3 regions of the Pseudomonas sp. LBUM1647 genome follow, and region 3 is predicted to be linked to each of the others. Evidence: predicted binding sites of a transcription regulator. Region 3 holds the regulator's gene; each other region holds the start of a gene.
The links. Region 3 encodes sigma-54, which starts transcription at its own class of promoters, with help from an activator protein. Its sites were predicted from a motif close to ANTGGCATNNANNTTGCTNT; they were not measured.
Positions count from the first base shown of each region.

Region 1: glnK (P-II family nitrogen regulator) is a predicted target of sigma-54. The motif match lies at 5,191-5,210, and genes of this name have one in related genera.
Region 2: ACA059_RS22635 (circularly permuted type 2 ATP-grasp protein) is a predicted target of sigma-54. The motif match lies at 5,501-5,520, and genes of this name have one in related genera.

Region 1 is NZ_CP166809.1:6,622,063-6,631,848, forward strand. It holds gene ACA059_RS30675 (DUF484 family protein) at 1-450, shown strand, start outside; gene xerC (tyrosine recombinase XerC) at 453-1,352, shown strand; gene ACA059_RS30685 (HAD family hydrolase) at 1,349-2,056, shown strand; gene sutA (dormancy-specific transcriptional regulator SutA) at 2,209-2,529, opposite strand; gene ACA059_RS30695 (secondary thiamine-phosphate synthase enzyme YjbQ) at 2,632-3,057, opposite strand; gene ACA059_RS30700 (ammonium transporter) at 3,273-4,610, opposite strand; gene glnK (P-II family nitrogen regulator) at 4,646-4,984, opposite strand; gene ACA059_RS30710 (accessory factor UbiK family protein) at 5,404-5,664, shown strand; gene ACA059_RS30715 (BRO-N domain-containing protein) at 6,103-6,624, shown strand; gene ACA059_RS30720 (YifB family Mg chelatase-like AAA ATPase) at 6,911-8,404, shown strand; gene ACA059_RS30725 (aldose 1-epimerase family protein) at 8,411-9,625, opposite strand.
Region 2 is NZ_CP166809.1:4,933,230-4,943,015, forward strand. It holds gene ACA059_RS22615 (acetyl-CoA C-acetyltransferase) at 1-675, opposite strand, end outside; gene ACA059_RS22620 (c-type cytochrome) at 1,272-2,099, shown strand; gene ACA059_RS22625 (transglutaminase family protein) at 2,291-3,100, opposite strand; gene ACA059_RS22630 (alpha-E domain-containing protein) at 3,097-4,047, opposite strand; gene ACA059_RS22635 (circularly permuted type 2 ATP-grasp protein) at 4,060-5,469, opposite strand; gene ACA059_RS22640 (ribonuclease E inhibitor RraB) at 5,931-6,272, opposite strand; gene ACA059_RS22645 (hypothetical protein) at 6,486-6,719, opposite strand; gene speE (polyamine aminopropyltransferase) at 6,883-7,758, opposite strand; gene ACA059_RS22655 (PLDc N-terminal domain-containing protein) at 8,025-8,216, opposite strand; gene ACA059_RS22660 (hypothetical protein) at 8,281-8,811, opposite strand; gene ACA059_RS22665 (methyl-accepting chemotaxis protein) at 8,990-9,786, shown strand, end outside.
Region 3 is NZ_CP166809.1:1,029,547-1,039,332, forward strand. It holds gene ACA059_RS04515 (class II fumarate hydratase) at 1-966, shown strand, start outside; gene ACA059_RS04520 (DUF2753 family protein) at 994-1,422, shown strand; gene ACA059_RS04525 (superoxide dismutase) at 1,424-2,035, shown strand; gene ACA059_RS04530 (ZIP family metal transporter) at 2,066-2,959, shown strand; gene ACA059_RS04535 (HPr family phosphocarrier protein) at 2,968-3,243, opposite strand; gene rapZ (RNase adapter RapZ) at 3,259-4,116, opposite strand; gene ptsN (PTS IIA-like nitrogen regulatory protein PtsN) at 4,119-4,583, opposite strand; gene hpf (ribosome hibernation-promoting factor, HPF/YfiA family) at 4,596-4,904, opposite strand; gene ACA059_RS04555 (RNA polymerase factor sigma-54) at 4,979-6,472, opposite strand; gene lptB (LPS export ABC transporter ATP-binding protein) at 6,657-7,382, opposite strand; gene lptA (lipopolysaccharide transport periplasmic protein LptA) at 7,382-7,930, opposite strand; gene lptC (LPS export ABC transporter periplasmic protein LptC) at 7,917-8,489, opposite strand; gene ACA059_RS04575 (KdsC family phosphatase) at 8,497-9,021, opposite strand; gene ACA059_RS04580 (KpsF/GutQ family sugar-phosphate isomerase) at 9,021-9,786, opposite strand, start outside.

The sequences.
Region 1 (9,786 bases), 1.2 Mb from region 3:
AAGACCCGCCGCCTGATTCTCGCGCTGATGGACGCCACCAGCCTGGAAGACGTGGTGATCAGTGTCGAAGACAGTCTGCGCCAGGACTTCCAGGTGCCCTTCGTCAGCCTGATTCTGCTGGGTGACAACCCGATGCCGGTCGGCCGCTGGGTCACTCATGCCGACGCGCAAACGGCCATCGGCGGCTTGCTCTCGGAAGACAAAAGCGTCAGTGGCAGCTTGCGTGAGCATGAACTGGACTTCCTGTTTGGCGAAGAACAGCGCAAACAGATCGGCTCCACCGCCGTTGTCGCTATCAGCTACCAGGGCATCCACGGCGTCCTGGCCATCGCCAGCCGCGACCCGCAGCATTACAAGAGTTCGGTGGGTACGCTGTTCCTCAGCTACATCGCCGAAGTCATGGGCCGCGTGCTGCCACGGGTCAACACCTCCCTGCGCTCGGTACGCTGATCGTGGAACGGCAACTGGACGCTTACTGCGAACACCTGCGCAGTGAGCGGCAGGTGTCGCCTCACACGCTGTACGCCTACCGCCGCGATCTCGACAAAGTGCTGGGCTGGTGCGTCAAACAGAACATCAGCAGTTGGGCGGCCCTGGACATCCAGCGCCTGCGCAGCCTGATCGCTCGCCTGCATTCACAGGGCCAATCGTCCCGCAGCCTGGCCCGGCTGCTGTCGGCGGTGCGCGGGCTCTATCATTATCTGAACCGCGAAGGCCTCTGCGACCACGACCCGGCCAACGGCCTGGCGCCGCCGAAGGGCGAACGTCGGCTACCAAAAACCCTCGACACCGACCGCGCGCTGCAACTGCTTGAGGGCGCGGTGGAGGATGATTTTCTGGCACGTCGGGATCAAGCGATCCTGGAGCTGTTCTATTCCTCAGGTTTACGGCTGTCGGAGCTGACCGGGCTCAATCTGGATCAGCTGGACCTGGCCGACGGCATGGTTCAAGTGCTCGGCAAGGGCAGCAAGACCCGACTGCTGCCGGTCGGCAAAAAAGCTCGCGAAGCGCTGGAGCTGTGGCTGCCGCTGCGGGCCATGACCAACCCTGCGGACGACGCGGTGTTTGTCAGCCAGCAAGGCCGGCGCCTCGGCCCACGGGCGATTCAAGTGCGGGTTAAAGCCGCTGGCGAGCGCGAACTGGGACAGAACCTGCATCCGCACATGCTGCGACACTCCTTCGCCAGCCATTTGCTGGAGTCGTCCCAGGACCTGCGGGCGGTGCAAGAGCTGCTCGGCCACTCGGACATCAAGACCACCCAGATCTACACCCACCTGGACTTCCAGCACCTGGCCACGGTTTACGACAGCGCCCATCCACGGGCCAAACGCATCAAAGGCGATGAGTCATGAGAATCCAATTGATCACCTTCGACCTCGACGACACCCTGTGGGATACCGCCCCGGTGATCGTCAGCGCCGAAGCCGTATTGCGTGAATGGCTGACCGAACATGCACCAAATCTGGGCGCCGTGCCGGTGGAGCATTTGTGGGCGATTCGCGAACGGATCCTCAGCAGCGAACCAAGCCTCAAGCACCGCATCAGCGCCCTGCGCCGCCGAGTCTTGTTCCACGCGCTGGAAGAGGCCGGTTACGACCATGGCCAAGCTTCGGATCTGGCCGACAAGAGTTTTGAAGTGTTTCTGCATGCGCGGCATCAGCTGGAAATCTTCCCGGAAGTGCAACCGACCCTGGAGACGCTGGCCAATCACTACGCCCTCGGCGTGGTCACCAATGGCAACGCCGATGTGCGTCGGTTAGGGCTGGCGGATTACTTCAAGTTTGCGTTGTGCGCCGAAGACATCGGCATCGGCAAACCGGATGCGCGACTGTTTCACGAGGCGTTGCAACGGGGTGGTGCGACGGCTGAAACGGCCGTGCATATCGGCGATCATCCGGGTGACGACATTGCCGGCGCCCAGCAGGCGGGATTGAGGGCGATCTGGTTTAACCCGGCGGGCAAGGTTTGGGAAGCCGAGAAGGCACCGGATGCCGAGATTCGCAGCCTGAGCGAGTTGCCGGCGTTGTTGGCCCTCTGGAACTTGGAAAAGATTTGAGGTTTTTCTGAAAAGATCGCAGCCTTCGGCAGCTCCTACAGGTGTACACCCAATAGTGTAGGAGCTGCCGAAGGCTGCGATCTTTTGATTTTGTTTCACCCATGAAAAAGCCCGCAGCGACGGCGGGCTTTTTCAGCAAGCAAGTAGCAGGCTCAGATAGGCCGGCTGCCGTACTTGTTGTCAGGCTTCTTGGGCGGATCGGCGACCACATTGGCCTCCACTTCCTGCACCTTGCCGCCCTTGGCCAGGAACTCTTCCATGGCCCGCGCCAGAGCATCACGCTCCTTGTTTTTCGCTTCGACGCTCGGCAGCTCATCGACCGATACCGCTGCCTTGGCTTTGCCTTTGGCGGTCGGAACGGGCGCTTCACCGCCATCGTCGTCAGCAACGTCTTCCGCTGCTGTTTCCAGACCTTCTTCGGTTTCGTCGTCGCCTACTTCGAGGTCGTCGTTTTCCAGATCATCGTCGCTCATGTTCTACCTCATGACTTGCGAAAAGCAGATTAGTTATAGCCCAGCTTCGCCGTCTGTCGAAGGCCGCTGGAAAAAATTCTACAACCGCTGACAACCAGCGGTTTATGCCTCTTCACCGTGCACGGTGGCGAGGACTTTACGGGCACCGCCAAAATCACGGTGCTCGCCCAGATAAACGCCTTGCCAGGTTCCCAGCGCCAGTCGGCCTGCCGAAATCGGCAAACAGAGCTGACAGCCAAGCACACTGGCCTTGAAGTGCGCCGGGAGGTCGTCCAGGCCTTCGTCGTTATGCTCATAGCCGTCTGTACCTTGTGGGATCAGACGATTGAAAAATCGTTCGAAGTCGCGACGTACCGCCGGATCGGCGTTCTCGTTGATGGTCAACGACGCCGAGGTATGCTGCAGCCACAAATGCAACAGACCGACCCGACATGCCTTGAGTTCAGGCAGGCCGGCGAGTAACTCGTCCGTTACCAGATGAAAGCCCCGGGGCCTCGCCCGCAGGGTAATCAGAGTCTGTTGCCACATACAGTTCTCCGCACGTTCGGGGCGCATTCTAGCGCGCTCTGGGAAAAAACAAAGGCCCTAATATTCCTTCAATCATGTAAGCCATTGGCCGCAGAAAAACGCCCGTCGTAAACGCCACTAAACGTGTACGAAAAAACCTTTCAGCAGTTCCTTCACTGACAAACTCCAGACAAAAAAATGCCCGGCAAGCCGGGCAAGTTTTTTTGTGCGCGTACTTACAAGTTGTAGCCGCGTTCGTTGTGGAGTGCCAGATCGATGCCGACAGCCTCTTCTTCCTCAGTGATACGCAGACCCATGACGGCGTCCAGGACCTTGAGGATGATGAAAGTGACGATCGCGGTGTAGATCACCGTGAAACCCACGCCTTTGCACTGAATCCAGACTTGTGCGGCGATGTCGGTGACGGTGCCGAAGCCACCCAGCGACGGTGCAGCGAAGACACCGGTCAGGATCGCGCCGAGGATACCGCCGATACCGTGCACACCGAAGGCGTCCAGGGAGTCGTCATAGCCGAGTTTGCGTTTCAGGGTGGTGGCGCAGAAGAAGCACACCACGCCGGCTGCCAGACCGATGACCAGAGCGCCCATCGGGCCCACGGTGCCAGCGGCTGGCGTAATTGCAACCAGACCGGCCACAACACCCGAAGCGATACCCAGAGCACTTGGTTTGCCGTGAGTGATCCACTCGGCGAACATCCAGCCCAGTGCAGCGGCGGCAGTTGCGATCTGGGTCACCAGCATCGCCATACCGGCCGTGCCGTTGGCCGCAGCGGCGGAACCGGCGTTGAAGCCGAACCAGCCGACCCACAGCATGGCGGCGCCCATCAGGGTGTAACCGAGGTTATGCGGCGCCATCGGGGTGGTCGGGAAACCTTTGCGCTTGCCCAGTACCAGGCAGGCAATCAGACCGGCCACACCGGCGTTGATGTGCACCACGGTGCCGCCGGCGAAGTCCAGCACGCCCCAGTCCCACAACAGGCCGCCGTTACCGGACCAGACCATGTGCGCGATTGGTGCGTAAACCAGGGTGAACCAGACGCCCATGAAGATCAGCATGGCGGAGAACTTCATCCGCTCGGCGAAGGCACCGACGATCAGCGCGGGGGTAATGATGGCGAACGTCATCTGGAAGGTGATGAACACCGCTTCAGGGAACAGCGCCGCAGGGCCGGTCAGGCTCGCTGGCGTGACACCGGCGAGGAAAGCCTTGCCCATGCCACCGAAGAACGAGTTGAAGTTGATGACGCCCTGTTCCATGCCGGTAGTGTCGAACGCGATGCTGTAGCCATAAATGACCCACAGGATGCTGATCAAACCGGTAATGGCAAAGCACTGCATCATCACGGAAAGAATGTTTTTGGAGCGAACCATGCCACCGTAGAACAGCGCGAGGCCGGGAATGGTCATGAACAGCACGAGGGCTGTCGAGGTCATCATCCAGGCGGTGTCGCCGGAGTTGAGGACTGGGGCCGCCACTTCGTCTGCCGCCATAGCCAGGCCGGGCATTACGAGGGACAACAGGGCTCCTAGCCCTGCGAATTTACGCAGAGTCATATTGTTTTCTCCTGGGGCGTTGGGTTTGTGGCGGCTTAGATTGCGTCGGTATCGGTTTCGCCGGTACGGATGCGAATCGCCTGTTCCAGATTGACCACGAAGATCTTGCCGTCACCGATCTTGCCGGTGTTGGCAGCCTTGGTTATCGCCTCGATAACCCGGTCAAGATCCTTGTCGTCAATGGCGACATCGATCTTCACCTTTGGCAGGAAATCGACCACGTATTCCGCGCCGCGATACAGCTCGGTGTGACCCTTCTGCCGACCGAAGCCTTTGACTTCAGTAACGGTAATGCCCTGCACGCCGATCTCGGACAGCGACTCGCGTACGTCGTCCAGTTTGAACGGCTTGATGATGGCAGTGACTAGCTTCATGAAAACTCTCTCCCGAATTGGTGGACTTGCCCCAGGAAAACAAACCCGACTCAAGTCTAAGCGCAGTGCCTGGCTTTGTAACGCATCGTCGGCCTTACCTGCCCGTCCGACGCCTGCTAACCACTCCGCGCGAAACTCTTCCCCCGTTCCGCTTGGCGCACTGCATTCGTCACAGCGACTGCATCAGTGCATGGGTCACTAGGCACTAAGCAGAAAGCTTGCCATCTCCACAAAACTCTCTGTTTTCAAGCCCTTGACCGCAGATGCCAACCACTTCGCCGCAACTCTTGCCGCGTTACGCACAACAACAGTGCGATGCCGTCCGTCCGCATGCGCGAAAAGCGTGCACGGCCAGCGGTCGGGATTGACTATAGACACTGCGTGATACACTGCCCGCCATTGTTGACAGGACATTTCCCATGCTCGCGCCCAAAGACTTCCTCGACGCCCTGACCGGCACCGCCTCCCGCCTCTTCAGCGGCGACACCCCACTGCCGAAAAGCGAAATCGAAAGCCAGTTCAAGGCTCTGTTGCAGAGCGGCTTCAGCAAGCTGGATCTGGTGAGCCGGGAAGAGTTTGATAGCCAGATGGTTGTGCTGGCACGCACACGGGCACGCTTGGAGAGTCTTGAAGCGAAAGTGGCGGAGCTTGAAGCGAAGCTCAATCCACCTTCCGAATAACACCACAATCCCTGTGGGAGCGGGCTTGCCCGCGAATGGGGTCGCCTCGGTCACCAGCCCTCCCACGCTGGACAGACCAACCCTGTAGGAGCTGCCGAAGGCTGCGATCTTTTGATCTTTAAGCCCTCAAAAACCCCGGCAACGTCCTACAAGAAAACCACCGCCGTCCGATTGCGCCGCAAAGCCCCGGTTCCTAAGCTCACCCAATGCTGAATGTTCAGCACTGGGTTTGGCGACCCGGATAGCATCTAAACGCATCGCGACCACGTTCGAACCAGGGAATTATCCCCATCTCGAATTATGGCGGCTATGCGTGGGAGACCTTCGGGTCTGCCGGTTTCCGGATGCACCGGTTCGCCAACCCGCGCATGGCTGCCACCCTTTTCGTTTGGCGACGATCAGAGGCAGTTTCCTTCATTCGCATCCGGGAGCTGCACCATGGAAGAAAACTATCTAATCCCTCACGTCTTCATCCGCCACAAACTCCACCTTCACGCGCTTTTGATCGAAAACCAGCCTTGGTTCAGCGCCCGAGACTTAGGCCGTCTGCTTCGTCTTTTCCTCGACGAACGCGCCGTCCGAAAACTCGATCCCGATCAACATCAATCCGCGCGAGTCGTCATCCACGGCACCATCGAAAACACCCTGCTAATCAGCGAATCCGGGGTCTACGCCTTGCTGGTCTACCACTACTGCCCCGAATACCGGGCCCTGCGCGAATGGCTAACCCACGACGTCGTCCCAGCCCTCAGAGACGCCCAGCAACCCACCTCAACCGAACGCCCGATTCTGAGCCTGCTGAACTGGCCGGATATGTCACTGAGCTTGCTGCATTGGAATAATCAGCCGTGGATTCGGTTGCAAGACGTTCCGCAGATGTTGCCGGACCGCGATCGACCACGAAGCGCCGTCAACAAACCTTGGTGGAAGCGAGCTTCACGAGCTCTGCAATCGCTTTAACAGAGACGGATGCAACCTTTGTAGCAGCTGGCGGAGCCTGCGTTCGGCTGCGCAGCAGTCGTGAAGCCGATGTGCTCGGTTTACCTGACGTACCGCATGCTTTGATTTTGCGACTGCTGCGCAGCCGAACGCAGGCTTCGCCAGCTGCTACAGATCGCGTTACGGCGTAACTGGCTAGCAACATTCTGCGAAAGTTTTGTGCCTCAATCACCAAGCTCAAGCACCAACCCGCGACTACCCTTAAAAAAGCCGCAGGAAGCGGCTCCCGTCAGCTCAAGGAACGACCATGTCCCTCTCCATCGTCCACAGCCGCGCCCAAATAGGCGTGGAGGCGCCCGCCGTCACCGTAGAAGTTCATCTGGCCAACGGCTTGCCATCACTGACGATGGTCGGTTTGCCGGAGGCGGCAGTGAAGGAAAGCAAGGATCGCGTACGCAGTGCGATCATCAACTCGGGCCTGCAGTTTCCGGCACGGCGCATCACGCTGAATCTCGCGCCAGCCGACTTACCAAAGGATGGTGGACGGTTCGATCTGGCGATTGCCCTTGGGATTCTGGCGGCCAGTGTTCAAGTGCCTACGTTGACGCTGGATGATGTGGAGTGCCTGGGGGAGTTGGCGCTCTCAGGCGCCGTGCGGGCAGTTCGGGGGGTATTGCCGGCAGCACTGGCCGCGCGCAAGGCCGGGCGTTCTTTGATGGTGCCACGGGCGAATGCCGAGGAGGCGTGCCTGGCTTCGGGGTTGAAGGTGATCGCGGTGGATCATTTGCTCGAAGCGGTCGCGCATTTCAATGGCCACACGCCGGTTGATCCTTATGTTTCCAATGGATTGCTCTACGCCAGCAAACCCTATCCCGACTTGAATGAAGTGCAGGGCCAACTCTCGGCCAAGCGTGCGTTGCTGATTGCCGCGGCGGGCGCTCATAACCTGCTATTCAGCGGACCTCCAGGCACCGGAAAAACCCTGTTGGCGAGCCGTTTACCGGGGCTTTTGCCACCCCTGGCCGAGAGCGAAGCGCTGGAAGTTGCGGCGATTCAATCGGTCACCAGTTGTGTCCCGTTAAGCCATTGGCCGCAGCGACCGTTTCGCCAACCCCACCACTCCGCCTCAGGTCCCGCGCTGGTAGGCGGCGGTTCCAAACCGCAACCTGGAGAAATCACCCTCGCCCACCATGGCGTGCTGTTTCTCGATGAACTCCCGGAATTTGATCGCAAGGTATTGGAGGTTCTGAGAGAGCCATTGGAGTCGGGCTGCATCGTGATTTCCCGCGCCAAGGACCGCGTGCGCTTCCCGGCGCGCTTTCAATTGGTGGCGGCGATGAATCCGTGTCCCTGTGGATATCTTGGCGAACCGAGTGGCCGTTGCTCCTGTACGCCGGACATGGTCCAGCGCTACCGCAACAAACTGTCGGGTCCATTGTTGGATCGCATCGACCTGCACTTGACCGTCGCCCGTGAAGCGACGGCGTTGAACCCCGCGTTGAAGGCTGGAGACGATACGGCCACTGCCGCTGTTCTGGTCGCCGATGCACGAGAACGGCAACACAAACGCCAGGGCTGCGCCAACGCCTTTCTCGATCTGCCAGGCTTGCGTCGCCACTGCAACTTATCCACAGTCGACGAAACCTGGCTGGAAACTGCATGTGAACGACTGACCTTGTCGCTAAGGTCAGCCCATCGACTGCTCAAAGTGGCGCGCACCCTGGCGGACCTTGAGCAAGTCGATGGCATCACCCGCGAGCACTTGGCCGAGGCACTGCAATACCGGCCGAGCACAAATTAGCAGTGATTATTCCTTGGTGAGATCCACCAACGGCGTTTGCCGCACCTCAGTCTGCCGCCCGCCCTGAATCTCATTCACTCGCTTCAACGCGTTATCCACAGCCCCCTTGTCCGCCAGCAAGCTGTAGCTGATTTGAAACTGCTTCTGCTCCTTGGCCGCAATCGTTGGCACCAGATTCAGTGGCCGCTGATACCGACGGTTGTAGGAAAAGCTCGTTCCCGGTTCAAGACCCGTGACATAGCCCTGCCCTTGGGTATCGGTGTTTTTCCACAGAGAGAACACTGGCAGCTGCTGAGTATTAAAACCAACCGAAACCCCAAGGCTGCCAGCCTTGTTATGCAGCACGGTCAGCGTGTCACCCTTGGCATCGGCATAAGGCACGACGTTGTAAACCGTCTCGTCGTAATCCTTGGTCGGTGCGCGATAGGTCTGCCAGTCCGGCAGATCCCCCTTGGCCTTGTCATTGAACGGCGACACCTGTTTAACCGGCGCAACAAAACGCGCGCCCTGCTCCAGGAACGGCGTGCTGAAGTTGCTGTGATACAGCGCCTGATATTCCTTCGGATAGTCGCCGTTGTTGGTCAACGTGTCGTTGAGGGCAAACGCTACGCTGCCGGGCTCGGTGACCAGTTCGGTCATCACCGAGAAGTCGACTTTCTTGAACGCCTGCTCTTTCAGCTCGCCGCGCAGGCTGATGGCGTAGGGCGCTTTTTCGTCGATGTGCAACGTGACTTTGCTGGCCGGGATGTTGGCGGCACGACCGTGGAGCGTCAGCAGTTCACCGTTATCCATGCCTGGGTGACCGACCCACTCGTAGCCGCAGCGGGCGACCAGTTCGTTAAAGCCCTCAAGCCAGCCCAACCCTCCACGGCCGTTGAGTTCGATGAAGGACGGATTGACCACGTCCTTGACCGGCGAATCCCAACCCATGCGCACATTTCCCACCGACGCCTGTAGGACGTTCATCCCGCGGGTCGGCACCACCGAGAGCTTGAGGGTGCCGTTATCGATGTCGACGATACTGACGCCCTCCTGCCGACCGCCGTGCAAGGTGCGCAGGGTGACCGAGAAGGGTTTGTCGGTTTTGATGCCGAGCTGCTGACTGGTGATCTGCCAGTTCTGGGCTGCTTTGTCGGTGTCGAGCAGCACGTAGTCCCAAGCCATGGCGTGGGAGGTAGCCGACAACGCGCCGAGAGCGATGATGAGTTTGAGCGGAGTCATGACAGGAGCCTTTCTTGGAGTTGTGCAGTTTTTATAGTCTTGCTGAAACGCTTCATCAAGCTTAAAAAGCACTACATCGAAGGCAAAATTATAGTGATGCGGGTATTGGGGTTGAAAATGGGGAATTGAGTCGATCCCATCGCGAGCAAGCTCGCTCCCAC
Region 2 (9,786 bases), 2.9 Mb from region 3:
CTCGAAACTCGGCTTGAGCTTGCCCAAACCTTCCATGGTCGATCCGGCGCGGATGAATTCATCGTGATCGAGCAGGATAATGCCGTTCTGGTCCTGCACCGGCACCAGCGATTTGTTGAACGAACCGTCGGCCCTTGCCCGAGCAGCCTTTTGCTGGGAGTGCAGCGCATAGGCATCGACGTCTTGACGGCTGAAGCCTTCCAACGTGGCGATCAGATCAGCGCCCACGCCTTGAGGGGCGAAATGGCTGTGAAAACTGGTTTCCGGGTCCTGTGCCCAGGCGCCGCCATCGCTGCCCATCGGCACGCGGGACATGGACTCGACGCCACCGACCACCACCAGGTCTTCGAAGCCGGAACGCACTTTCATCGCGCCGAGGTTCACCGCCTCCAACCCCGAGGCGCAGAAGCGGTTGATCTGCAAACCCGCCACGCTGACGTCCCAATCCGCCACCTGGGTCGCGGTTTTGGCGATGTCGGAACCCTGGTCGCCGATGGGCGTCACGCAGCCAAGTACCACATCGTCGACCTGACTGGTATCGAGGGACGTGCGCTGTTGCAGCGCCGTGAGCAGCCCGGCAACCAGGTTCACCGGTTTGACGCTGTGCAAGGCGCCATTGGCCTTGCCTTTGCCGCGGGGCGTGCGTAACGCGTCGAAAATCAAAGCTTGGGTCATGACGTCCTCGAACCTGAGCGGGGTGTAAATACAGAGTCCCACTCTTAGGCCGAGCGGCCCTGGATTCAATGACCGCAGCGCTCACTGAGGTTGACGGTCACGCTCAGACGGACGGTAGGCAACGACCCAATTAACCGATTCAGGACACCAAGCTGTCTAGCAAACGGACGCCCAAGAAGCTGGCAATAGGCCTCATGCCTTTTTAAGAGCAATTTATGTGACGTCCATACGAAATGGATCTAAACCAAGCGTGACGCGGGCTCTAAGGTGAACTTGTACGAAGTTGTCGTCGGGTTTTGCCGAGGCGCTCGTCAAACAGGAAGTGCAACGCTCTGCCGTCATGGAGAAATGCAGGCAGGCATCAGGAAATAACAATAAAGGCGGTCAAGCCATGTTCAAACAATCGAAAGTACGTCAAGCCGGGCTCATTCTTTTCGCCACTACGCTGTTGTTGATTTTGCCGAACCTGACCAAGGTGATCGGCTAGTCGGTCAATAAAAAATACGGCGCCAGGTTTTATATCGCCCTCTAAAAATGTCACTGGCTCGCTACCCGGGCCAGCGTGGGTGTGCCAATCTTTGCGGCACTTCCACGACATGGACGGCGATCATTTGAAAACGCTCATTCTGTTCGGGGCCTTGCTGCTCAGCACGCCTCTGTCTGCCGCACAGCTGAACCTTGAGCTGGGCGCGAGCAGTCGCACCTGGCAAACCGAGGAGTTGCTCAAGCATCCTCAGGTTCAGACCATCACCATTAGCAACGATGTTTCCTACAAACGGGACATGAGCTATCGCGCTGTTCCCGTGGCTGCACTGTTGACGGGCATCAAGCCTGAAGACCATTTACAGGCGGTAGCCCTGGATGGTTTTGCCGCAGAACTGTCAGCCGCGCCGTTGCTCAATACCCAGGGTGCGCGCGCATGGTTGGCGATTGAAGAACCCGCCAAGCCGTGGCCACCGCTGTCGGAAGGCAAACCCGGCGCCGGGCCGTTCTATCTGGTCTGGACCGATCCGCAGGCGGGCGACATCAGCCCCGAGCAATGGCCCTTTCAAGTGGCGAGCATCAAGCGCTTGGCACCGGTGGCCGAGCGCTTCCCTGCCCTGCTGCCCGATCCGGCCTTGAAGGCTGACGATCCGGTGAATAAGGGCTTTGCGCTGTTTCAGAAGAATTGCCTGGCGTGCCATCGATTGAACGGCGCCGGGGATGCGCAGTTTGGGCCTGACCTGAATATTCCGTTTAACCCGACCGAGTACTTCGGCGCAGATTTCCTCAAGCGCTACATTCGTGATCCGCAGAGCTTGCGCCAGTGGCCACAGGCGAAGATGCCCGGGTTCTCGGCGACGGTGTTGCCGGACGGGGATCTGGAGAGGTTGGTGGGGTATTTGAAGCACATGGCTGGACGCAAAGTGGCGTTGACCAAATAAACACACACCTGTGGCGAGGGGATTTATCCCCGTTGGGCCGCGCAGCGGCCCTGAAACCTGCCTGTGATAATTCCACTGACACACTGTACTGCCTGATTTTTTAGGGCCGCTGCGCGGCCCAACGGGGATAAATCCCCTCGCCACAGGTCAGCCCCTCACCATAGAAGTCGCCCCGCCGCAGTGAATCGCGATTACTGTTGCTGGACGGAGATCACCGGCATCGGCGTCGGTGACACAAACACCTTCGCATGCATCTGCTCGCAACCACCGCCACGCCGCATGCCACGCACCGGGCAGGCATCCAGGTAATCCAGGCCCACCGCCAGTTTCAGATGACGCTCCGGCCGCGCCAATTCATTGGTCACGTCAAAGCTGTACCAGGCGTCGTCGAGCCAGGCTTCCGCCCAGGCGTGACTGGCCAGGTGTTCGCTGTTCTCGCTGTACAAATAGCCCGACACATAACGCGACGGAATGCCCAGGCTGCGAGCGCAGGCGAGAAACGCATGGGTGTGGTCCTGACAGACGCCCGAACGCCCGGCGAAGGCCTGCGCGGCGCTGGTGTCCACTTCGGTGGAGCCCGGCGTGTACGTCATGTGCTGGTTCAAGCCATGCATCAAATCGATCAGCGCCGTGCGATCCCGACGTTGCTTGCATTCTTTCTCGGCGAACGCACGCAGGGCTTCGTCGGCTTCGGTCAGGCGCGTGAAACGCAGGAACGGCAGCGCCGACTGGCTTTCATGCTCCGCCTCACGCAATTCGTCGATGTCCACCTGGCCACGAGCGCCGATGATGATCGCCTCATGAGGCTCATCCAGGGTCAGCACGTGCAGGATGTTGCCGAACGGATCGAGTTGCGCGCGCACCGGGCGCGGCAAGTCGAGTTGCCAGCTGAGCACGTGCTGGCGCTCGCTGTCGTGGGGGGTCAGTCGCAAGTACTGGATGCTCGCCCGCACCTGATCTTCGTAGTGATAGGTGGTCTCGTGGCTAATGGAAAGTCTCATGCAGCCTCCAGGTAGGAACTGTGTATGGCGTTACCCAACTGGCGCACCAGCGGGATGAACTCGGTCAGCCAGGCGTGCAGGCCTTCGTCGAGAATTTCGGTGATGCCGGTGTAGCGCAGGCGTGCGTCCATTTCCGCGGCCAAACGTTGCGCGGGACGGCCGTTGGCCCCCGGCAACTGGGCGAGGATCTGGTCGATTTCTTCAGTGCAGGCGCGCAATGAACGCGGCACGTCAGCACGCAGTAGTAGCAACTCAGCCACATGCCGGGCGCCGGGCGCATCGCGGTAGATCTCGGTGTAGGCCTCGAACGAGGACAACGCCCGCAGCAAAGCACTCCACTGGTAATAGGCGTGCGCCGTGCCGTCGCTGACCGCCTCGGCCTGATCGCCGGCCATTTCGTAGCGGGCGTCGAGCAGGCGCAGCGTGTTGTCCGCCCTTTCGATAAAGGTGCCCAAACGAATGAAGCGGAACGCATCGTTACGCATGATCGTGCCGTAGGACGCGCCGCGGAACAGGTGGGAGCGTTCCTTGATCCACTCGCAGAATCGACTCATGCCGTAGCGGCTCAAGCCCTGATCGGCAATCCCGCGAATTTCCAGCCAGGTGGCATTGATGTTTTCCCACATGTCGGCGGTGATTCGCCCACGCACCGCATGGGCACTGGCCCGCGCCGAACCGAGGCAACTGTAGATACTCGCCGGATTAGCTGCGTCCAGAGCGAAGAAATGCAGCAGCCGTTCGGCGTGCAAATCGCCGTGGCGTTCCAGGTAATCGTCCAGGGTGCCGGTGATCAGCAAAGGCATGGCGAGTTCATGCAGGCCGTCACCACGGCCATCCTGTGGCATCAGCGACAGCGAATAACTGATGTCGAGCATCCGTGCGAGGTTTTCCGCCCGCTCCAGGTAACGCGACATCCAATACAAATCCGAGGCAGTTCTACTTAACATGGCAGGCTTCCTTCAATCCTCGACCACCCAGGTGTCCTTGGTTCCACCGCCCTGGGATGAATTCACCACCAGGGAGCCTTCGCGCAGGGCAACACGGGTCAAACCGCCGGGCACAACCCGGGTTTCGCGGCCAGACAATACAAACGGACGCAGGTCGATGTGGCGTGGAGCGATGCCGTTTTCGACAAAGGTCGGACAGGTCGACAGGGACAACGTCGGTTGCGCGATGTACGCATGGGGCTTGGCTTTGATCCGCGCGCGGAAAGATTCGATTTCCGCCGCCGTCGCCGCCGGCCCGACCAGCATTCCGTAACCGCCGGAGCCCTGGGTTTCCTTGACCACCAGCTCTGGAAGATTGGCCAGTACGTGGGACAGTTCAGAGGGATTACGACACTGCCACGTCGGCACATTCTTCAGAATCGGCTCTTCATCAAGGTAGAAACGGATCATGTCCGTGACGAATGGATACACCGACTTGTCGTCCGCGACCCCGGTGCCGATGGCGTTTGCCAGCACGACATTGCCGGAGCGGTAGGACGACAGCAGTCCTGGAACGCCAAGCATCGAGTCAGGGTTGAACGCCAGCGGATCGAGGAACGCATCGTCGAGGCGACGGTAGATCACATCGACGGCTTTCGGCCCGTCCGTGGTGCGCATGAACACCTTGTCATCGCGCACGAACAGGTCCGCGCCTTCCACCAGCTCAACGCCCATTTCCCGCGCCAGAAACGCATGTTCAAAGAACGCGCTGTTGAAACGACCCGGCGTCAGTACCACCACGCTCGGGTTATCAATCGGGCTGGAGCTTTTCAGGGTGTCGAGCAACAGGTTCGGATAGTGATCGATGGGGGCAATGCGCTGGGCCGCAAACAACTCTGGGAACAACCGCATCATCATCTTGCGGTCTTCCAGCATGTAGCTGACGCCGCTCGGCGTGCGAAGATTGTCTTCAAGCACGTAGTACGTGCCGTCGCCATCGCGCACCAGATCGACACCAGAGATGTGGGAATAGATATCGCGGTGCAAATCCAGCCCTTGCATCGCCAACTGGTATTGCTCGTTGGCCAGCACCTGCTCGGCCGGAATGATGCCGGCCTTGATGATGCGCTGCTCGTGATAGAGGTCGGCGAGGAACATGTTCAACGCCTTGACCCGCTGAATGCAGCCGCGCTCGACGACTCGCCATTCACTGGCGGGGATGCTGCGGGGGATGGTGTCGAAGGGAATCAGGCGCTCTGTCCCTTGCTCATCACCATAGAGCGTGAATGTAATCCCGGCGCGATGAAATAACAGATCGGCCTCGCGTCGCCGTTGTGCCAAAAGCTCGTCAGGCGTTTCGGCCAGCCAACGGGCAAACTCCCGATAATGCGGGCGGACCTGGCCGCCGGCATCGTACATCTCATCAAAATAGGTGCGGATCATGCCGTACTCCTTGTCACCCGGACATCTGGGCTTCGCAAAGCCCGTGCCATCGGCATAAACGCTTTGATATCAATCAGTTGGATAATCGCACTGCACGCACCGCACCAATCCTGTGCGGTAAATGCCCCCACTTGATCGCCCCCGCTTCATTGCGAAGCAATGTTGTCGCCTATCACCAGCATAGCCAGAGTTGATTTCACTGCCCGGGAGTCGATGCGGATAATCCGCGCATTCGCTGAAAATCTTGACGAACTTCCCTTTAGCCGCCTGTTTAGGCCGCTTTTTTTTGCTTTTTTGAAACGTTATGAATCAAAAACATGATCAAGAGATCGCAGCCTCGTTTCACTCGACAGCTCCTACAGGAGAAAACGAGGCTGCGATCTTTTGACTTTTCAAACCTTGAAAACGAAAACGGCCAACCCTGAGGTCAGCCGTTGCTGAGTGTTGTCATTGTTCATAAGTTATGCGAGTCGCCCTCGTACCTCCTGCTTGACGCCCCATCCTTCGATGATGCCGCCCAAAGGCTCGACCACCGCCTCGAAATCCTGCTCAAAATCGCCGATACCGTCATAGGTGGCGTACATCACTTTGCTCAGTTCCAGGTACCACGCGCCGTCGTCGCGCACGCTGATTTGTGCATTCAAGGATTCACCACAGTAATGCCCTGCCGCCCTGCGTGCCCGCTCCTCGTCCGGAAAAATGGCGTAGAACTCGATGGGATGGAATCGTGAAAAGTCGAAGCCGCCTTCTTTCATGCGGCGCAAGACGCTGGTGCTGATGTCTTCTTGATAGGCTGTGCTCATGAAACGTCCCCCTCAGACTGATGGATAGACTTTCCGTATTCCCGGCACTCGCAACCGAATGGGGCGAGCGATGCGGCAACAACGTTGCCGGTGGGAAGCAAGCATGTAGCTGACAAGACCAGACCTTAGCGATCCGTTCGCTGATCTCGATTGCAGAGTAGCCTCAAGATAGAGCCGCTGCCAAGGCCTGGTTAGGAATGTGACAGGAGATGTTCAGATTGGCGTGATACTGAGGATTTCAATGCTGTACTGGGTCTTCAGACTTTTGACAGTCGGATCATCGGTGCGCCCTTCCAGATCGTTGAGGTCCAGTTCGGCAGCCACAGGCAGACACCGGGCGCGAATGAGCTTCGCGGCTTGTTCGTTGTTCGGGCATTCATCGCTCTCGAACACCTCGTCAACTTGTTCACCGTGATCATCAACGAAAGTGACTTTCCACTTTTGCATCAGGTGCCTCCTCGATAAAACCCATGGATGGGCTTACATGTATCTCGACATTCTTCCCCGGCCAATCGTTCAACCGGACCTTCTATAAGTGAAGCATGAAAAAAGGGCCGTCTCCGGTGTGTTTTCACACAACCTGAGAGGACCCTTTCTGGCTTGCTCGATATCAGTCGTTGCTAGGCTTGTTCACAGCCTGCAGGACGTATTGAGGCAAGGCGAACGCGCCGATGTGGATTTCCGGATTGTAGTAGCGGGTGATGATGCCGCTGCCGGCGAAGCGTTGCTGCAGGGTTTCGCGGGACAATTTGCGATAGGCGGTATTGGTCGCGCCCCAGGCGAAGGTCATGGCGCCGCCGATGTAGGTTGGCACGGCCGCCTGATAGAAGTGCCAGTCCGGGAACAGGCTGCGCAGGCGCCCGGCGGTGGTTTTGACTTCTTCGATTTGCATGAACGGCGTGCCGTTCTGGGTCACCAGGATGCCGCCTTCGTTCAGGCAGCGACGGCAGGCCTGGTAGAAGTTTTCCGAGAACAGCACTTCGCCCGGGCCGATCGGGTCGGTGGAATCGGAAATGATCACGTCGAATTTTTCGGTGGTGGTGGCGACGAAACGCATGCCGTCGTCGATCACCAGGTTCAGGCGTGGATCAGCGAACGCACCCTTGGAGTGGTTCGGCAGGAATTCTTTGCACATGTCGACCACGGTGCCGTCGATCTCGACCATGGTGATGTGCTCGATGCTGCGGTGCTTGGCCACTTCACGCAGCATGCCGCCGTCGCCGCCACCGATGATCAGCACGCGCTTGGCGGTGCCATGCGCCAGGATCGGCACGTGGGTCAACATCTCGTGGTAGATGAATTCGTCGGCTTCGGTGGTCTGGATCACGCCGTCCAGCGCCATGACGCGGCCCATGCGCGAGTTTTCGAAAATCACCAGGTGCTGGTGTTCGGTGCGCACTTCGTGCAGCAGTTTTTCCATGCGAAAACGCTGGCCGTAGCCTTCGTAGAGGGTTTCCAGATACTCGCTGGTCGGGGTGTTGCTCATGGGAAGTGCTCCGATGAATGCGGGTGGCAACGGACGGTTGCCCGCCCATGATGGCCAATCGATCAGCTCGATTGCCCCGGGAAAGGTGCGAATTCTAAGTTGCGGAACATGACAGGTCGAACCTTCGTCTGTCGGGTAGGCATAGAACAGTGTGGGAGCGAGCCTGCTCGCGATAAACGATAACGCGGTTTACAGGGAAACCGAGGCGTCTGCATCGCGAGCAGGCTCGCTCCCACAGGGGAAAGGTGTCGGCTTTGGGTGCGTATTCAGATTCGGACGTTGCCTCGTGGCCCGGCGATGGCCCAGATGATCAGGCCCAGCACCGGCAGCAGCAGGATCAGCAGCACCCAGATGATTTTCATCCCTGTGTCGGCACCACTTTTGAGCACGTTGATGATTGCCCAGATATCCAGGGCAAGAATAATCAGGCCAATCAGACCGTTGAACGTGGAACCCATGGTGTCGCTCCCTAAGAGTGGTTTGCACTCTTAGGATAGCCGGGCCTTGCGAGGGTTCCGTTTTTTAAACGTGGACGGCAATTTTGAGGGCTTCCAGCGAGGGTGCGGCAGCGATGCCGACTTTGGCGCACAACTCGAGCACGCGCGGCACGTCGTTGCCGTAGACCAGCACCACTTGCAGTTCGTCGTCGAGCAACTGACTGAAATTCATCAGCGTGTAACCGCCGTTTTCCTTGTTCATGCTGCTCATCTGCACCTGAATGCGATTGAGTGCGGTCAGGGCTTCAGTCTTGGCCAGTTGCTTGGGTTTGATATTGAAATCAACGCCGGGGCCGAACGAGGAAACGATCTGGGCGAACAGGTCCACATAGGTGTCGGCCTGGAACAGCACGGTCTCCGGCAAACTGCCGATGACGACCCACTCGCCCAGCGGAATCGGGAACGTGTCGTCGTAGTTGATATCCGGATTGGCCGTCAGAAAGGCCTCGGGATCGGCGTAGGCCTGGGCCGCTTCGTCAGCGACTTTCAGGATTTCGTCATCGCTCATGCACCCGGAGCTGATTTTGCTGATGAGTTCGACGAGTGCGGCTTTCATGGGGCGGAATCCTGTTGCGAGGGAATTTTGAAGGCGCGAAGAATAGCGCATTACGTCCCGCAATTCCTGTGCGCGAGCACAGCCGGGAATGTTGACACACATCAAGGTCCGACACGCGGAGTAGCGGCACAATACTGGCACCTTGCCGAAACTGTTTCCGCTATCAGAGAAGACCTCCATGGGTGCCTGGCTTAGCAATATCTCGCTGAAATACAAATTCTGGGCGGTCAACGCCGTCGCCTTTGTCACGACCTTGTTGTTGGTGTTGTACGCCGTGCAGCTCGAACAACAGGCCCGCAGCCATGCTTATCAGGCATCGGCACAAGCCCAGGCGCGACTGCTCAACGCCTGGCCTGCCGGGCAACCGCTCCCCAAAGCCGATAACGTGCTGACTTTCAGTCGCGGGCAGGCACCGTTGCTGAACGGGCAGCCGGTACTGGAACTGGCCGATACCAACGGCTGGGTCGGAATCAATGCGATGCCGCTGTTCGGCAGCAATCCGCTAATGGGCGCTGAAGTGTTTACGCGTACGGATGGCAACCAGGTCGCGGTGATTGCCCATGGCCCGAGCCTGACCCAGGTATTTGGTGAGCGCTTCCCCAACTATGCCGTGGCGGTGGCGATCCTGATGCTGGCGATGCTAGGTGCTTCGCAGTTGTTGATCCGCTTCCTGCTCAGCCAACTCAATACACTGAAGGACGTCATGCTTCACGTCGAGAAAACCGGTGACCTGTCGGCCCGTGTGCCGCTGGCCTGCACTGACGAGGTCGGGCAGATGGCCAATGCCTTCAACGCCATGCAGGCCGGTTACCAGCGGGTGGTCAACACCGTTGCCAGCACCGCCCGGCAACTGGATGTCGGCGCGGCGCGGCTGGCGTCGAGCATGAACGAGGTACGTCACGGCATGCTCGGCCAGCAAAGCGAAACCGATCAGGCCGCCACGGCGATCAACGAAATGACTGCCACGGTCTATCA
Region 3 (9,786 bases):
ATCCCGACCACCATCCACGTGAGTGCTGCATTGGCGTTGCACGAGCAATTGCTGCCGGCGCTGGTGCGTCTGGTTCAGGTGATTGAGCGCAAGGCTGAAGAGGTCCATCACCACGTCAAAACCGGTCGCACTCACTTGATGGACGCCATGCCGGTGCGCATGAGCCAGGTGCTCAACGGTTGGGCGCAGCAGCTCAAGGCCAACATCGGTCATCTGCAGGATCTGCTGCCGAGTCTGCAATCCCTGGCTCAGGGCGGCACGGCAGTGGGCACCGGCATCAATGCTCATCCGCAATTCGCGACGCGTTTCAGTGAGCAATTGAGCAAGCTGACCCAGGTGCAATTCCAACCGGGTGAGGATCTGTTTGCGCTGATCGGCTCTCAGGACACGGCGGTCAGTGTTTCCGGTCAGCTCAAGGCCACGGCCGTTTCCCTGATGAAAATCGCCAACGACCTGCGCTGGATGAACTCCGGCCCGCTGGCCGGTCTTGGTGAAATCGAGCTCGAAGCCTTGCAGCCGGGTTCTTCGATCATGCCTGGCAAGGTCAACCCGGTGATCCCGGAAGCGACCGCCATGGTCGCCGCTCAGGTCATCGGCAATGACACGGTTATCACCATCGCCGGTCAGTCGGGCAATTTCGAGCTGAATGTGATGCTGCCGATCATCGCCCAGAACCTGCTGAGCAGCATCGAGTTGCTGACCAACTCCAGCCATCTGCTGGGTGAAAAGGCCATCGCCAGCTTCAAGGTCAACGAATCCAGGCTGAAGGAAGCGCTTTCGCGTAACCCGATCCTGGTCACCGCACTCAACCCGATCATTGGTTACCAAAAAGCCGCGGAGATCGCCAAGAAGGCCTATCAACAGGGCCGGCCGGTGATCGATGTCGCTCTGGAACACACCGACCTGACACGCAGCCAGCTTGAGGTCTTGCTGGACCCGGAAAAACTCACCGCAGGCGGCGTGTAATCCCCGCAACCGCTTTGGAGGCTCACCATGGAGCACTGGAAACGCACGATCGAAAGGGCTAATCGCTGTTTCATGCTGGGCGAACTGGTCGATGCCCGCGAGGCTTACTTGCAGGCATTGGCTCTGGCCCAGGTGTTGTTCGAGCGCTGGGCAGATGCCGACGAAGCGGTGGCGGCCTGCGTGATTTCCCACCACAACCTGGCGGATCTGCATTTGCGTCTGAACCAGCCTGAGGAGAGCGCCGAGTACCTGTGCGCCATCCATCAGCGATTGTTGCAGACCATGCAGGACCCACGACTGGCGCCGGCCCTGCGTGAAGCAGCGTTGCGCCAGAGCAGCAAAACCTACGTCGAGCTGCTGAATTTCATCAGCGAACACGGCGAATATCCGCGTACGCATCGATTGCTGCACATCGATGCCGCCTCGCCTGCGCCCCTACATCATGGAGTTCATTGAAATGGCTTTTACCTTGCCTGCCTTGCCCTACGCCTACGATGCCCTGGAACCGCACATCGATGCGCAGACCATGGAAATCCACTACACCAAGCATCACCAGACCTACATCAACAACCTCAACGCGGCGGTCGAAGGCACCGAGTTTGCCGAGTGGCCGGTGGAGAAACTGGTGTCTGCTGTCCAGCAACTGCCGGAGAAGCTGCGCGCGGCGGTGATTAATCAGGGCGGCGGGCATGCCAACCATTCGCTGTTCTGGGAAGTGATGGCGCCCAACGGCGGCGGCAATCCTGAAGGCTCCTTGGCTGAGGCGATCGATGAGCAACTGGGCGGCCTGAGCAGTTTCAAGGAAGCCTTCACCAAAGCCGCGCTGACTCGTTTCGGCAGCGGCTGGGCATGGCTCAGTGTGACGCCGCAAAAGACACTGGTCGTTGAAAGCAGCGGCAATCAGGACAGTCCATTGATGAACGGCAATACGCCAATCCTCGGCCTGGATGTCTGGGAGCACGCTTATTACCTGCAGTACCAGAACCGTCGCCCGGAATACATCAACGCGTTCTACAACGTGATCAATTGGCCTGAAGTCGCTGCGCGCTATCAGGCTGCACTGGTTTAAGACTTCTGCAAAAACAATCCAAGGCTGGCTATGGGCACTGAAACACTGGCGATCGGAAGTGGACGAATGTTTCGTTACGCATTCGGATCGCTGTTACTGCTGGCAGGCATGACGTTATTGGTTGCCCAAGGCTTGGCGTGGCTGGACCTCGAGCCGAAACTGCTGCGCGCGCTGCAAGGCGGGGCGATCTGCGCTTTGGGCACTGCCTTGGGCGCGGTGCCCGTGCTGGTCATTCGACGGATGCCCCAGACGGTCAGCGATACGCTGCTGGGCTTCGGGGCCGGGGTAATGCTCGCGGCGACAGCGTTTTCGTTGATCGTTCCGGGGATCTCTGCCGCTGAAAGCCTGGGGCTGACGCCTTGGGCGGCCAGCGGGCTGATCAGTTTCGGCATCATGCTGGGTGCGTTTGGATTGTTCCTGGTTGATCGCAAGGTGTCAGGTGCGTCGCCGGAAATGCTCGTAGGCACGCTGGAGCGACCGGTCATCCCGCCGCGAATCTGGTTGTTTGTGTTTGCGATCATTGCCCACAACATCCCCGAAGGCATGGCGGTCGGTGTGTCGGCGGGGGGTGGCATGCCCGACGCCAATAGCCTGGCCATGGGCATCGCCTTGCAGGATGTGCCGGAAGGTCTGGTGATCGCGCTGGTTTTGGCCGGGGCAGGGATGTCGCGGGTCAAGGCGTTCCTGATTGGTGCTGCGTCAGGTCTGGTCGAGCCGGTCTTCGCGTTGTTGTGCGCCTGGCTAGTGAGCCTGGCCGAATTGTTGTTGCCCTTGGGGTTGGCACTGGCGGCCGGCGCAATGTTGCTGGTAGTCACCCATGAAGTCATTCCCGAGTCGCGCCGCAATGGTCACGACAAGCTTGCAAGTCTTGGGTTGCTTATCGGGTTTTGCTTGATGATGGTGATGGATACTGCGCTCGCCTAGGCGAGTGCTTAACCGCCTTCGCCGAAGTAGTCCTTGATCAAATCCACCAAAGCCTGCAAGGCTTCGTCAGCCTGCTCACCTTCGGTACTCAGGTGAATTATTGTTCCCTTGCCGGCAGCGAGCATCATCATGGCCATGATGCTTTTTCCGTCTACCATGGACTCGGGAGTACGTCCGACCCGGATTGTGCAATCCTTGAACTCACCGGCGACGCCGACGAACTTCGCAGAAGCGCGGGCATGCAGGCCCAGCTTGTTGATGATTTCAATTTCCAGAGCAGGCATCGCGGTGTGAATCCTTTAGCTGAGGTCGCGGTGGCGGACCTGGACGTTCTTCAGGGTTTTTTGCAGGGCGTGGCCCAGACGCTCGGTCAGGTAGACGGAGCGGTGATGGCCGCCGGTGCAGCCAATGGCAATGGTGACATAAGCGCGGTTGCTGGCGGCAAAGCGGGGCAGCCACTTGAACAAGTAGGTGGAGATGTCCTGGAACATCTCTTCGACGTCCGGCTGTGCCGCCAGGTACTCGGCAACTGGTTGGTCGAGCCCGGATTGATCGCGCAACTCTGGCTTCCAGTAAGGGTTCGGAAGGCAGCGCACGTCGAACACCAGATCAGCGTCCACCGGCATGCCACGCTTGAAGCCGAAAGACTCCACCAAGAACGCCGTACCGGGTTCCGGCTGGTTCAGCAGGCGCAGCTTGATGGTATCTCGCAGCTGATACAGGTTCAGGTTGGTGGTGTTTACTTTGAGATCGGCGAGGTCGGCAATCGGTCCGAGCAGGGCGGTCTCATCGTTGATGGCCTCGGCCAGCGAGCGATTGGCATTGCTCAGCGGGTGACGACGGCGGGTTTCCGAGAAACGTTTGAGCAAAGTTTCTTCGTCGGCGTCCAGATAAAGCACATCACACTGGATATGCCGGCTGCGCACTTCTTCCAGTAGTTCGGGAAACCGCGACAAGTGACTCGGCAAGTTACGCGCATCGATGGATACGGCAACCAGCGGTTGTGCCAGCTCGGTGTGAATCAACGCGCGTTCGGCCAGTTCCGGCAACAGACCGGCGGGCAGGTTGTCGATGCAGTAGTAGCCGTTGTCCTCGAGAACATCGAGTGCGGTACTTTTACCTGAGCCGGAGCGGCCACTGACGATGATCAAGCGCATGATTAATGACCGTTTTGCTCGTCCAGGACAACCTGATACAAGGCTTCATTGCTCGGGGCGCTGCGCAGTTTTTCGCGCACTTCCTTGCGGTCGAGCATGCTGGCGATCTGGCGCAGTAACTCCAGGTGCGCATCGGTAGCGGCTTCCGGGACCAGCAGAACGAACAGCAGGTCAACTGGGGCGCCGTCGATGGCGTCGAAATCGATGGGTGCATCAAGGTGCATCAGGGCACTGATGGGCGAGGTGCAGCCCTTCAAGCGGCAGTGTGGAATGGCGATGCCGTTGCCAAAACCGGTTGAGCCGAGTTTTTCACGGGCAATCAGAGCCTCGAAGACATCTTGCATCTCCAGATCCGGCACTTCTTTGTGGATAAGGTTGGCAATTTGTTCGAGGGCTTTCTTTTTACTGCCGCCCGGCACGTTCACGAGGGAACGGCCGGGGGTCAGGATGCTTTCAAGTCGGATCATGGGTTGGGAGTGTTAACGACCGGTCGCGCCCTGGAGGAGGCTTTGGGTCTTTTCCTTATGCTTTTTGAGTTGTTTATCCAGCTTGTCGGTCAGTGCGTCGATCGCCGCGTACATATCGGTATGCTCCGCGTTTGCGACCACTTCATTGCCGGGAATATGCAGCGTGGCTTCGATTTTCTGCTTGAGCTTTTCGACCGTCATCGTGACCTGCACGTTGGTGATCTTGTCGAAATGCCTCTCTAATCGTTCGAGTTTTTCGCCGATGTAGGTGCGAAGAGGTTCGGTCACTTCCAGTTGGTGTCCACTGATGTTGACTTGCATACAGCTTCTCCTTCGTTGCCAGTGCATAAAGCGGCAGGCAGAAATGCCTGCCACTGGAACGCTGTGGCGTGGCTCTACATCAACCGCTTGCGTTCGCTCGAAGGCGCGATCCCGAGGGATTCGCGGTACTTGGCGACGGTGCGGCGAGCCACCTGAATGCCTTGTGCCTCCAGTAAACCAGCGATCTTGCTGTCACTCAACGGCTTTTTCTGATTTTCCGCGGCAACCAGTTTTTTGATGATCGCGCGGATCGCCGTGGACGAGCATTCACCGCCCTCGGAGGTGCTGACGTGGCTGGAGAAAAAGTATTTCAGTTCATATATGCCCCGGGGGGTATGCATGAATTTCTGCGTGGTCACCCGTGAAATCGTCGACTCGTGCATGCCCACCGCTTCGGCGATGTCATGCAGGACCAGCGGTTTCATGGCTTCGTCGCCGTATTCAAGAAAGCCGCGCTGATGCTCGACGATCTGAGTAGCTACTTTCATCAGGGTTTCGTTGCGGCTTTGCAGGCTCTTGATGAACCAGCGGGCCTCTTGCAACTGATTGCGCATGAAGGTGTTGTCGGCGCTGGTGTCGGCGCGGCGCACGAAACCGGCGTATTGAGCGTTGACCCGCAGTCGTGGCACGGATTCCTGGTTCAGCTCCACCAGCCAGCGCTCGTTGTCCTTGCGTACGATCACGTCGGGAACGACGTATTCGGCTTCGCTGGACTCGATTTGCGAGCCTGGGCGCGGGTTGAGGCTCTGCACCAGTTCAATCACTTGGCGCAGTTCGTCTTCCTTGAGCTTCATGCGACGCATCAGCTGGCTGTAATCGCGGCTGCCGAGCAGGTCGATGTAATCGGTGACCAGGCGTTTGGCCTCGACCAGCCAAGGCGTCTTGGCGGGCAACTGGCGCAATTGCAGCAGCAGGCATTCGCCCAGGTTGCGGGCGCCGATGCCAGCGGGTTCGAATTGCTGGATGCGGTGCAGGACGGCTTCGATTTCGTCCAGTTCGATGTCCAGTTCCGGGTCGAAGGCTTCGAGAATCTCCTCGAGGGTTTCATCCAGGTAGCCCTGATTGTTGATACAGTCGATCAGGGTCACGGCGATCAGGCGATCGGTGTCGGACATCGGGGCCAGGTTCAGTTGCCACAGCAGGTGGCTTTGCAGGCTTTCGCCGGCCGATGTCCGGGTGGTGAAGTCCCACTCGTCGTCATCGTTGCTCGGCAGGCTGCTGGCGCTGGTCTGGTAGACGTCTTCCCACGCGGTATCGACGGGCAGTTCGTTGGGGATGCGCTCGTTCCAGTCGCCTTCCTCGAGGTTATCAACCGTCGGGGCGGTTTCCTGGTAGGAGGGCTCCTGAATGTCAGCGTTGGGTTGCTGTTCGGCTTTGTCGGCCAAGGGGTCGGCGTTATCGAAGTCGTCGCCTTCTTCCTGGCGTTCGAGCATCGGATTGGACTCCAGGGCCTCCTGGATTTCCTGTTGCAGGTCCAGGGTCGACAATTGGAGCAGGCGGATGGCCTGTTGCAGCTGCGGTGTCATCGTCAGCTGCTGGCCCATTCTCAAGACTAGCGATGGTTTCATGGCAGGGGCTTAACACCTTATTCGCCGGCGCACATGCGCCATCCACTACAGGGCGCCGGAGCGCCAAACATAAGCAAATTATATGCCCGAAACTGCAGCGTTTGCCTAGAGCGCTGTAACAATAAAAAAATGTTGATTTTTTATCGAGACAAGCGCCCGAGCAACCAGCCAGACACCTCAGTGCTTACAGGCGGAACTCATGGCCCAGATACACTTCCTTGACCAAGTCGTTGGCCAGGATGGTGGCAGAGTCACCTTCGGCGATCAGCTGGCCATCGTTGACGATGTAGGCGGTTTCGCAGATATCCAGGGTTTCACGGACGTTGTGGTCAGTGATCAGCACGCCAATGCCCTTGGCCTTGAGGTGATAGATGATCTGTTTGATGTCGCCCACCGAAATCGGGTCCACGCCGGCGAACGGTTCGTCGAGCAGGATGAATTTCGGGTTGGTAGCCAGTGCTCGAGCGATTTCCACACGGCGGCGTTCACCACCGGACAGGCTCATCCCGAGGTTGTCGCGGATGTGGCTGATGTGGAATTCCTGCAGCAGGCTTTCCAGCTCTTTGCGACGACCGGCCTTGTCGAGTTCCTTGCGGGTCTCGAGGATCGCCATGATGTTGTCGGCTACCGAGAGTTTGCGGAAGATCGATGCTTCTTGCGGAAGATAGCCGATACCGGCCTTCGCACGACCGTGCATAGGCTGGTGGCTGACATCCAGGTCATCAATCAGTACGCGGCCCTGATCGGCCTGTACCAGGCCAACAATCATGTAGAAACAGGTGGTCTTGCCGGCGCCGTTGGGACCCAGCAGGCCGACGATCTGACCGCTGTCGATCGACAGGCTGACGTCACGCACGACCTGGCGGCTCTTGTAGCTCTTGGCCAGATGCTGAGCTTTCAGAGTTGCCATTACTGGGCCTTTTTCGTGTCGTTTTTCGGCTTCGGCTGGATCACCATATCGATACGCGGACGCGCCTCGGTGACCTTGCTGCCCGTAGCGCGCCCGGCGCTCGCAAGCTTTTTCTCGGTGTCGTAGACGATTTTTTCGCCTTGGGTGACGTTGTTGTCCTTGTCGACAACTTTTGCCTTGTCGATCAGCACGACGCGGTTTTGCGAGGCGTGGTACTGAATAGTCACACCCCAGCCCTGAACAGGCTTAGTGTCGCCAGCCGTCTGCATCTGCTCGAAGTAGGCCAGATTGCCCACCGAAGTCACCACGTCGATGTCGCCGGCCGGGGTACGGGTGATGGTCACAGTATTGCCTTTAACAATCATCGAGCCCTGGGTAATGATCACGTCACCTTTATAGGTGGCAATACCATTCTTGTCGTCCAGTTGGGCATCGTCGGCCTGGATGCGGATAGGCTGCTCTTGATCGTTCGGCAGAGCCCAGGCGCTCACGCTTCCCAGTGCTGCGCTCAGACCGAGCAAAATAGGGAGGGTTTTAACGAGCCTCATACTGTCCTCTTACGTTCGATAGCAGGTGTATCCTGCTTTCTTTCAAATACGCTTTCATTCCCTTGCCAGTCGACACACCACCAGCGCCGTCGATTCTAACGGGTTGCTCGGTCTGCGCATATTGCTGCTGCGGGAACACTGTCATGCGGGTGGTGGTAATCAGGGTCTTGCGGTTTTTCTCGTCGAAGCGCGTGATGCGCACCGAGTCAATCAGTTCGACCTGAGTGCCGTCGGGATTCACTTCGCCGTGCTCGCTCTGGACATGCCACGGAAACTCGGTGCCGCGGAACATGTTCAGGTCGGGATTGGTCAGCAGCGTCACTTCGGTAGCTTTCAGGTGTTCAACCTTGTCGGACGTCATTTCGTATTGCAGTTTGCCGTCCGGCAGGTACTGCACGCTGTGGGCGTTGATCGCGTAATAGTCGATCGCGGTTTCATCGATCTTTGCCACCGGCTGATCGAGGAAGCGTTCCGGGCTGATGTTCCAGTAGCCGACCGCGGCGAATATCGCTGCGATGCAACCGAACACCAGGAATTTGCGAATCTTTTTGCTCAGCATAGTTGGCTCACAGGTACGCGGCGTTTGCCGCATCAAGGCGGCCCTGCGCGCGCAGGATCAATTCGCAGAATTCGCGAGCGGCACCCTCGCCACCGCGGGCCTGGGTGATGCCGTGGGCGTGTTCACGGACGAAACTGGCGGCGTTTGCCACCGCCATGCCCAGGCCGACGCGGCGAATCACCGGCAGGTCCGGCAGGTCGTCGCCGAGATAGGCGACTTGTTCATAGCTTAGGTTGAGTTGGGCAAGAAGCTCGTCGAGCACCACCAGTTTGTCTTCGCGCCCCTGGTACACGTGTGGAATACCGAGGTTCTTCGCTCGTCGCTCGACCACCGGGGTCTTGCGGCCGCTGATGATAGCGGTCTGCACGCCGGCTGCCATCAACATCTTGATGCCTTGGCCGTCGAGGGTGTTGAACGTCTTGAATTCGCTGCCGTCTTCGAGGAAGTACAGGCGTCCGTCAGTCAGTACGCCATCGACGTCAAAAACCGCCAGTTTGATGCTCTTGCCGCGTTGCAGCAGGTCGGTGCTCATCACATTACTCCTGCACGCAGCAGATCGGACAGGTTGAAGGCGCCGATCGGACGGTCCTCCTTGTCCACCACTACCAGCGCGTTGATTCGATGGTCTTCCATGATTTTCAGGGCTTCGGCTGCCAGCATATCGGCCCGGGCGGTCTTGCCGTGGACGGTCATGACCTCGTCGATGGTCGTATGGTGAATGTCGATGGTCCGGTCAAGGGTGCGGCGCAAGTCGCCGTCGGTGAAGATCCCGGCCAGTTTGCCATCGGCCTCCACAATCGCGGTCATGCCCAGGCCCTTGCGGGTCATTTCCATCAAGGCGTCCTTGAGTAGCGTGCCACGTTGCACCTGGGGCAGTTCTGCACCGGCGTGCATGACGGTTTCCACTTTCAGCAGCAGGCGTCGGCCAAGCGCGCCGCCGGGGTGGGAAAAGGCGAAATCTTCAGCGGTAAAACCGCGGGCTTCCAGCAGCGCAACGGCCAGGGCGTCGCCCATGACCAGCGCGGCGGTGGTCGACGAGGTCGGTGCCAGGTTGAGCGGACAGGCTTCGTGCTCGACGTGCACGTTGAGGTTGACCTCGGCAGCCTTCGCCAGCGGTGAATCAGGGTTGCCGGTCATGCTGATCAATTGAATGCCCAGGCGCTTGATCAGCGGCAGCAGGGTGACGATTTCATTGGTGGAGCCGGAGTTCGACAGCGCCAGGATGATGTCGTCGCGGGTGATCATGCCCATGTCGCCGTGGCTGGCTTCGGCCGGGTGCACGAAAAAAGCCGTGGTG